One region of the Actinosynnema sp. CS-041913 genome, then DNA from elsewhere that is predicted to be linked to it. Evidence: riboswitches for the same ligand, from Rfam matches in the RefSeq annotation. Region 1 holds a riboswitch; the other holds the start of a gene.
The links. A riboswitch is a leader RNA that binds a small molecule or an ion and turns the genes downstream of it on or off. The one in region 1 is predicted to bind glycine.
Positions count from the first base shown of each region.

Region 2: another riboswitch for glycine. It lies ahead of gcvT (glycine cleavage system aminomethyltransferase GcvT); the one in region 1 lies ahead of gcvP (aminomethyl-transferring glycine dehydrogenase).

Region 1 is NZ_CP192037.1:6,901,437-6,905,821, reverse strand. Features, by position in the region: gene ACQPZF_RS30780 (bifunctional nuclease family protein) at 127-600, shown strand; gene ACQPZF_RS30775 (MerR family transcriptional regulator) at 1,095-1,664, shown strand; glycine riboswitch at 1,860-1,951, shown strand; gene gcvP (aminomethyl-transferring glycine dehydrogenase) at 2,105-4,385, shown strand, end outside.
Region 2 is NZ_CP192037.1:7,215,958-7,220,342, forward strand. Features, by position in the region: gene glyA (serine hydroxymethyltransferase) at 25-1,290, opposite strand; gene gcvT (glycine cleavage system aminomethyltransferase GcvT) at 1,300-2,400, opposite strand; glycine riboswitch at 2,506-2,594, opposite strand; glycine riboswitch at 2,596-2,683, opposite strand; gene ACQPZF_RS32320 (DUF3817 domain-containing protein) at 2,752-3,054, opposite strand; gene ACQPZF_RS32325 (hypothetical protein) at 3,076-3,417, opposite strand; gene ACQPZF_RS32330 (helix-turn-helix transcriptional regulator) at 3,647-4,135, opposite strand; gene ACQPZF_RS32335 (hypothetical protein) at 4,327-4,385, opposite strand, start outside.

The sequences.
Region 1 (4,385 bases):
GATCCGGGGATACCGGGCGGTTGCGCACAAGGCCCGCTTGGCGGGTAGCGTCGAAAGAGTAGGTGGGGGATCCTCGTTTGGAGCGGGGACGCCAGAATTTCAGCGCGCTGAGGGAGGCGAGACCCGATGAGCGAGATGCGCGTCGTGGGCGTGCGGGTGGAACTGCCCGCCAACCAGCCGATCCTGCTGCTGCGCGAAACCGAGGGCGAACGCTACCTGCCGATCTGGATCGGCTCGGTCGAGGCCACCGCGATCGCCCTCGAACAGCAGGGTGTCCGACCTGCCCGGCCGTTGACGCACGACCTGCTCAAGGACGTGATCGGGGCGCTCGGGCGGCAGCTTGAACAGGTCCGGATCACGGATCTGCAGGAGGGCACCTACTTCGCCGAGCTGGTGTTCGACGGTGATGTGCGGGTGTCCGCCCGGCCCAGCGACTCCGTGGCGCTGGCCCTGCGGATCGGGGTGCCGATCCACGCCGAGGAGTCGGTGCTGGCCGAGGCCGGGTTGATCATCCCGGACGAGCAGGAGGACGAGGTGGAGAAGTTCCGCGAGTTCCTCGACTCCGTTTCGCCGGAGGACTTCCGGGGCGCGGACACGTAGTCGGGCCGGCCCGCCTGGTGTGGCGGGTTCGCGGGTTGGGCTTCTAGAGGTCCGGAGCGGGTGCTTCGGACCTTCTGCTTGTCGTTGGGCGCGTTCGCCGCCGGCCGGGCCTCCGGGGGCTTCTCACTCACGTCGTGGGGTGGGTGAACCACGAGAGGCCGGTCGTCCAGCCGCGAGTTGGAGCGGCCCCTCGTGGTGTTGCGGTGCGTTGTGGATCTGCCCCGCGTGCCACCCCCCGGTGTCACACCTTTGGATTACACAACGTCAGCGGTGATCGGCTAAACGATCACTAAACGTCACCCGAATGGCTTACGTCGGCTGACTCTCTCTACCTTTAGTTGAGGTTGAGGTGCGACACGCTCAGCGCGTCGCGTTGACCTGCCCCCTAGGCGGACTTACCGTCGAACTCAGGTGAATTGCCACGGTGTGATTTCCGCGCCGGGCGGCTTCACGTTGGTCGCCGGCTGTCGTGGCCGGACCGAGGGGAGGCAGGCGTGGTCGAGGAAGCGCCCATCCGGGCGGGAACCGGAGAACAGGGCGAGCTGTTCCCGGACTCCTCGCTGCCGGACGAACTCGTCGGCTATCGCGGGCCCGCCGCGTGCCAGATCGCCGGCATCACCTATCGCCAGCTCGACTACTGGGCTCGCACCGGGCTGGTCAACCCGACCATAAGGAGTGCCCACGGTTCCGGCAGCCAGCGGCTCTACTCGTTCAAGGACATCCTGGTCCTGAAGGTGGTCAAGCGGCTGCTCGACACCGGGGTCTCGTTGCAGAACATCCGGGTCGCCGTCGACCACCTGCGGCAGCGGGGGGTGCAGGACCTGGCCAGGATCACGTTGTTCAGCGACGGGACGACGGTCTACGAGTGCACCTCGCCCGAGGAGGTCGTGGACCTGCTGCAAGGCGGTCAAGGGGTGTTCGGGATCGCGGTCAGCGGGGCCATGCGGGAGATCAGCGGCACGATCCACGAGTTCCCGGCCGAGCGGGCCGACGGGCTGGAGGTCGACGAGGCGCCGGGGAACGACGAGCTGTCCCGGCGGCGGCGCACGCGGGCGATCGGTTGAGCGGAGCGGTGTCCGCGGCGCCGGTTCCCGGGTGAGCGGGCGGGCCGGTTGTGCCTCCGCGGGGCGGGCCGGTCGAGCGGGGCCGGTCGAGCGTGAGCAGGGCAGGCCGTCGAGCGTGAGCGGGCCGGTTGAGATCCGTGTCGCGTCCGTGAGTGTGTCGCGCGGCCTGCCGGGTACCATTCGCGGGTAGTCGATTTATCCCGTGCGGGAGAGTCCGAGCCGCGGCTCGGCGCCGAAGGAGCAAATCCTCCCCGGAACCTCTCAGGCGCAAGGACCGCGCGGGTGAGACGCCTCTGGAAAGCGGGTCGGGCGACCGACCCCGCCGACGGTGCAAGCCTGGTCCGCGAGGGCCTCGTGAAGCTCTCAGGCGCCCGGTTCGGGCGGAAGACAGAGGGGGAGGGCAACGGCAGAAGTGTGCCCGTAGCCCCGGAGGCGTAGCTATGACGCAGGACCGCATCCCCCTCGCCGCTCTTGAGCACGGCACCCCCTTCGCCGACCGGCACGTCGGTCCGCGGCCCGCCGAGCTGGCCCGCATCCTCGACGTCATCGGCGTCGGCTCGCTGGAGGAACTGGCCCAGCGCGCGGTGCCGCCGTCGATCCGCGAGCGGGACCTGGTGCTCGACCTGCCCGCGCCGGCCACCGAGACCGAGGCGCTCGCCGAGCTGCGTGCCCTCGCGGGCCGGAACAGGCCGCTCAAGCAGATGATCGGCCTCGGCTACTACGGCACCATCACGCCGCCGGTCATCCGCCGCAACGTGCTGGAGAGCCCCGCCTGGTACACCGCGTACACGCCCTACCAGCCGGAGATCTCGCAGGGGCGGCTCGAAGCGCTGCTGAACTTCCAGACCGCGGTGGCCGACCTGACCGGCCTGCCGCTGGCCAACTCGTCGATGCTGGACGAGTCGACCGCCGCCGCCGAGGCGATGACGCTGGTCCGCCGGGCGGGTCGGAGCAAGTCGAACCGGTTCGTGGTGGACGCCGACACGCTCCCCCAGACGCTGGCCGTGATCGAGACCCGGGCCGAGCCGCTGGGCATCGAGATCGTGACCGCCGACCTGTCCCAGGGGCTGGAGGGGTTGGGGCTCGGGGGCGACTTCTTCGGCGTGCTGCTGTCCTACCCCGGCGCGTCCGGTGTGGTGCGCGACCAGCAGGCGCTGATCGGGGAGATCCACGCGGCCGGCGGGCACGCCGTCGTCGTGGCCGACCTGCTGGCGCTGACGCTGCTGCGCCCGCCGGGCGAGATCGGCGCGGACGTCGTCGTCGGCACGACCCAGCGGTTCGGGGTGCCGGTCGGGTTCGGCGGGCCGCACGCCGGCTACCTGGCCGTCCGGCAGGGGCTGGAGCGGCAGCTACCGGGGCGGCTGGTCGGCGTGTCCGTGGACGCGGACGGGTCGCTCGCCTACCGGCTCGCGCTGCAGACGCGCGAGCAGCACATCCGCCGGGAGAAGGCGACCAGCAACATCTGCACGGCCCAGGTGCTGCTCGCCGTGATCGCCTCCATGTACGCGGTCTACCACGGCCCGGAGGGGCTGAAGGCGATCGCGACGCGGGCGCACCGGATGGCGACCGTGCTGGCCGCCGGGCTGTGCGAGGGCGGGATCGAAGTCGTGCACGGCGAGTTCTTCGACACCGTCCAGGCCCGCGTCGAGGGGCGTGCGGCCGAGGTCGTCGCCACCGCCCGCGACCTGGGCGTGAACCTGTGGCAGGTGGACGCCGACACGGTGTCCGTCGCCTGCGACGAGACCACCACCCGCGAGGATTTGTCCGCGGTGTGGAAGGCGTTCGGCGTCACGGTGGCCGACGTCGACGGCCTGGACGCGGACACCGCCGACGGCATCCCCGCCGACCTGCGCCGCACCACGGACTACCTGACCCACCCGGTGTTCCACGCGCACCGCTCCGAGACCGCCCTGCTGCGCTACCTGCGGCAGCTCTCGGACAAGGACGTGGCGCTGGACCGCAGCATGATCCCGCTCGGCTCGTGCACCATGAAGCTCAACGCCACCGCCGAGATGGAGCCGGTCACCTGGCCGGAGTTCGCCGAGCTGCACCCGTTCGCGCCCGCCGAGGACGCCGCCGGCCTGCTGTCCGTGATCAAGGACCTGGAGACCTGGCTGGCCGAGCTGACCGGCTACGACGCGGTGTCGTTGCAGCCCAACGCGGGCAGCCAGGGCGAGTTCGCGGGCCTGCTGGCCATCCGCGCCTACCACCGCTCGCAGGGCGCCGCGCACCGCGACGTGTGCCTGATCCCGTCGTCCGCGCACGGCACCAACGCCGCGTCGGCCGTCATGGCGGGTATGCGCGTCGTCGTGGTGAAGTGCGACGACAAGGGCAACATCGACCTGGACCACCTGCGCACGACGGCCGAGGAGCACCGCGACGACCTCGCCGCGATCATGATCACCTACCCGTCGACGCACGGCGTGTACGAGGACACCGTGCGCGAGGTGTGCGGCGTGGTGCACGACGCGGGCGGCCAGGTGTACGTCGACGGCGCGAACCTCAACGCGCTGATCGGCCTCGCCCGGTACGGCAAGTTCGGCTCGGACGTGTCACACCTGAACCTGCACAAGACGTTCTGCATCCCGCACGGCGGCGGGGGCCCCGGTGTCGGCCCGATCGGCGTGCGGTCGCACCTCGCGCCGTTCCTGCCCAACCACCCGCTCCAGCCCGGCGCGGGCCCTGAGACGGGCGTCGGCCCGATCAGCGGCGCGCCGTGGG
Region 2 (4,385 bases), 310 kb from region 1:
GGGGATCACGTCGTGCGAAAAGCCTTACAGCGACGGGTAGAGCGGGTGCTTCGCCGCCAGGACCTCAACCCGCGCACGGAGATCCGACAGGTCAGGAGACGCCTGGAGAGCGGACGCGATGATGTCCGCCACCTCCGTGAAGTCCGCCGCGCCGAAGCCGCGGGTGGCCAGCGCGGGCGTGCCGATCCGCAGGCCCGAGGTCACCATCGGCGGGCGGGGGTCGTTCGGGACCGCGTTGCGGTTGACCGTGATGCCGACCTCGTGCAGGCGGTCCTCGGCCTGCTTGCCGTCCAGTTCGGACCCCACCAGGTCGACCAGCACGAGGTGCACGTCCGTGCCGCCGGTCAGCACCTTCACGCCGGCCGCCGCCGCGTCGGGCCGGGACAGCCGGTCGGCCAGGATCTTCGCGCCCTCGACCGTGCGGCGCTGGCGGTCGGCGAACTCGGGGGACGCGGCGTGCTTGAACGCCACCGCCTTGCCCGCGATCACGTGCTCCAGCGGACCGCCCTGCTGGCCGGGGAACACCGCCGAGTTGATCTTCTTCGCCAGGTCGGCCTCGTTGGTCAGGATCACGCCGCCGCGCGGGCCGCCGAGCGTCTTGTGCGTGGTCGTGGTGACGACGTGCGCGTGCGGCACCGGGCTCGGGTGCAGCCCGGCCGCCACCAGGCCGGCGAAGTGCGCCATGTCCACCATCAGGTAGGCGTCCACCGAGTCGGCGATCCGGCGGAACTCCGCGAAGTCGAGCTGCCGCGGGTACGCCGACCAGCCCGCCACGATCAGCTTCGGCCGGTGCTCGGCGGCCAGCCGCTCCACCTCCGCCATGTCCACCCGACCGTCCACATCGGACACGTGGTACGGCACGACGTGGTACAGCTTGCCGGAGAAGTTGATCCGCATGCCGTGCGTGAGGTGGCCGCCGTGCGCCAGGTCCAGCCCGAGGATGGTGTCGCCGGGCTGGAGAAGGGCGAACATGGCGCACGCGTTGGCCTGCGCGCCGGAGTGCGGCTGCACGTTGGCGAAGCCCGCGCCGAACAGCTCCTTCACCCGCGAGATCGCCAGCCGCTCGATGACGTCGACGTGCTCGCACCCGCCGTAGTAGCGCCGGCCGGGGTAGCCCTCGGCGTACTTGTTGGTGAGCACCGAGCCCTGCGCCTGGAGCACCGACACCGGCGTGAAGTTCTCCGAGGCGATCATCTCCAGCGTGCCCTGCTGCCGGCCCAACTCGGCGGCGACCGCCTCGGCGACCTCCGGGTCGAACTCCGCGAGGGAGGTGTTGAAGTGCTCGGACATGTGGTCTCCCTACGAGTTTCGCTTGTAGAACGGCAGCGCGACGACTTCCACGGGCTCCTGCTTGCCCCGGATGTCGACGGCCAGCTCGGTGCCGGGCCCGGTGTGGCCCGGAGTCACGTACGCCATGGCCACGGAGTACCCCAGCGTCGGCGAGAGCGCGCCGCTGGTGACCTCCCCGATCACCGTGCCGGACGCGTCCAGCACCGGGTAGCCGTGCCTCGGCGCACGGCGGGACGAGGTCTTCAGCCCCACCAGCTTCGCGTCCGCGCCCCGCTCGGCGACGGCGGCGAGCGCGTCCCGGCCGACGAAGTCACCGGGCTTGTCGAGCTTCACGACGCGGCCCAGGTTGGCGTGGTACGGCGTGCGGGCGGCGCTCAGCTCGTTGCCGTAGAGCGGCATGCCGGCCTCCAGGCGCAGCGTGTCCCGGCAGCCCAGGCCGGCGGGCTTGAGGTCGTGCGGCCGGCCCGCCTCCAGCAGCGCCTGCCACACGTGCGGGGCGTCGGCCGGGGCCAGGAACAGCTCGAAGCCGTCCTCGCCGGTGTAGCCGGTGCGGGCCAGCAGGGCGGGCCTGCCGGCCACCTCGGTCGGGTACGAGGCGTAGTACTTCACCGCCGCCAGGTCGGTCGCGGTCAGCCCGGACAGGATCTCGGTCGACGCCGGGCCCTGCACGGCCAGCAGGGCGTAGTCGACCGACTTGTCCTCCACCGTCGTGTCGAAGCCCGCGGCGCGCTCGACCAGCGCCGCGAAGACGACGGCCGCGTTGGACGCGTTCGCGACGACCAGGTACTCCTGCTCGCCGGTCCGGTAGACGATCAGGTCGTCGATCACGCCGCCGTCGGCCTGGCAGATCATGGTGTAGCGGGCGCGGCCCACGCCGATCGCGGACGCGTGGCCCACCAGCGCGTGGTCCAGCGCGCGGCCCGCCTCGGGTCCGGCCAGCACGATCTCGCCCATGTGGGTCAGGTCGAACAGGCCCGCCGAAGTGCGCACGGCGTGGTGCTCGGCCAGCTCGCTGTCGTAGCGCAGCGGCATCCGCCAGCCCGCGAAGTCGGTGAACTGGGCGCCCAGCGCCTCGTGCTCGGCGTGCAGCGGCGTCCGGCGGGTTTCCACGGGGTCCTCCCTGATGGCGGGCACGGCGACGAGACCGGCCGGGTCGGCCGGGTCGCCGTTACGAAGGATGACACGGTCCATCGGAGACTCCTCGTCGAGTGAGCCTCCCCCTCTGTCATGAGCCTGAGAGCTTCGCCGCGCGCAGAGCGCGGCTTGCACCGTGGGCGAGGCGTGACGCCTGCTTTTCAGAGTTGCCTTCGTCGGGCGGTAGCTGTGCCTGAGAGATTCCGGGGAGGAGTTGCTCCTTCGGCGCCCCTGGTGGGGACTCTCCCGCGCGACATCGACGGCCGTGTTCAGTTGGTACCGCCAGACGCTAGTTGTGCCTGGTAGGCGCGGTCAACCGGGAGGCGGTCACAGGGCGCGCTCCGCCCGGACGCTCTCGACCACCTTGCGCTCGGCGTAGAACGACACGAACGGGATGGTGCCCGCCAGCAGCACCAGCGCGGTGCCCTTGAGCGACCAGCGCGCCTTGAGCGCCAGGTCGACCGTGATGACCAGGTAGATGGCGTACAGGAAGCCGTGGACGGGTCCGACGACCGCCATCATCCCGGCGTTGTCGCCGAGGTACTTGACGAACATCGCGACCACGAGCCCGAGCAGGCCGACGCCGACCACGTAAGCCATGAACCGGAACCGGCCCAACGCACCGCTCATCGCCCTACCGACCGCCTTCGCTCACCGCTGGTCCCGCGCGTGGAGCTCCCGGAGGTAGCGGTTGTAGGCCGCCAGCTCGTCGTCCTCGTCGTCGTGCGCGGGTGTCCTGACAGGCTCCACGGTAACGACCTGCTCCGGGACGTCCACCACCGGCTCCGCGGAGGCGTCCTCGGCCTTGCGCTGGGCGGCGAGCTTGCGCATCCGCCACACCATGAACGCGGGGAACAGGCCGAACAGCGGCCACTGGAACACGTACCCGAGGTTCTGGAAGGTGCCCCCGGCCTCGGAGAACCGCTCCCACTGCCAGTAGGCGAGCCCGCAGCAGACCACCAGCGACGCCAAACAGACAACAGCGATGCCCAGCGGTGCCCAATGGCGCTCGCTCCGCTCGCGCGGCGAGGTCGCCTGGGAGTCGGGCGGAGGGGTGGACACGCCCTCAAGAGTACTTCGCGGGACCACCGCACCGGACGACACCGGGCCTTCCGTCGACACCGGGTCCTCGTCGGAAGGGGCTCCTCGCGTAGGAGCCCGCCCTCCCGGTTGGTGCTAGTCCCGACTCACGTCGCGCCCCTCACGGCGCGACGCCCGAACCTCACGCAACGCCGTCCCGGCGCTGCCGCTGCAACCTGGCCACACACCAGGCCGCCGCGCTTCCCCGACGCAGGTGCTGGAGCACCGTCATCGGTCCGAGTCGACGTCCCAGGTCGGCGGGCGTGAGCCCGGCCGCCCGGTAGTCGAGAGCCCGTTGGTCCAACGGGCTGATACCCGCGTCCCACCACAGCTCCGCCTCGGACAGGTCGCCCACCAACTGCCAGTAGCTGGCGGCGGCCGCGAGCAGGACCTCGGGCACCTCGGGAGCCCGCTTCCTCATCGCCGCCACGTACGCCGGGTCCGCGGACTCGACCCGAACCAGTCCGCGTGACCCGCCATTCGCCCGCTGCACGGGGATTCCCGGCGCGGACGGTGGGGCCTCGGCCAGCCACTCGTCCTTGATCCGGTTCACCTCTTGCAGCTCGGCGTCGTCCGAGCGCTCAGCCGCCCACTGCCGCAGCAGCTCGTCGACTCCGGAGTCCTCGACCATTCTGCCTCCTCATCGGTCGAAGATCAGCCAATGCAGCGCACCGTATTAGCGGGTACCGACAACCGCTAGACCCTGGATTGTCAAAAACCCTGTTACCAGGGCGTTATAGCCCTCATTCCACCCAGACGGTGCAACGGTCGGACTTGACCGTCACCCCGGGTGACCAGACCACCGAGGCCTCGCGAGGTGGACTAGCCGAAGAGCCCCCGGACGAACGTGATGATCGACTCGGCGCCCTGGCGGAGCCAGC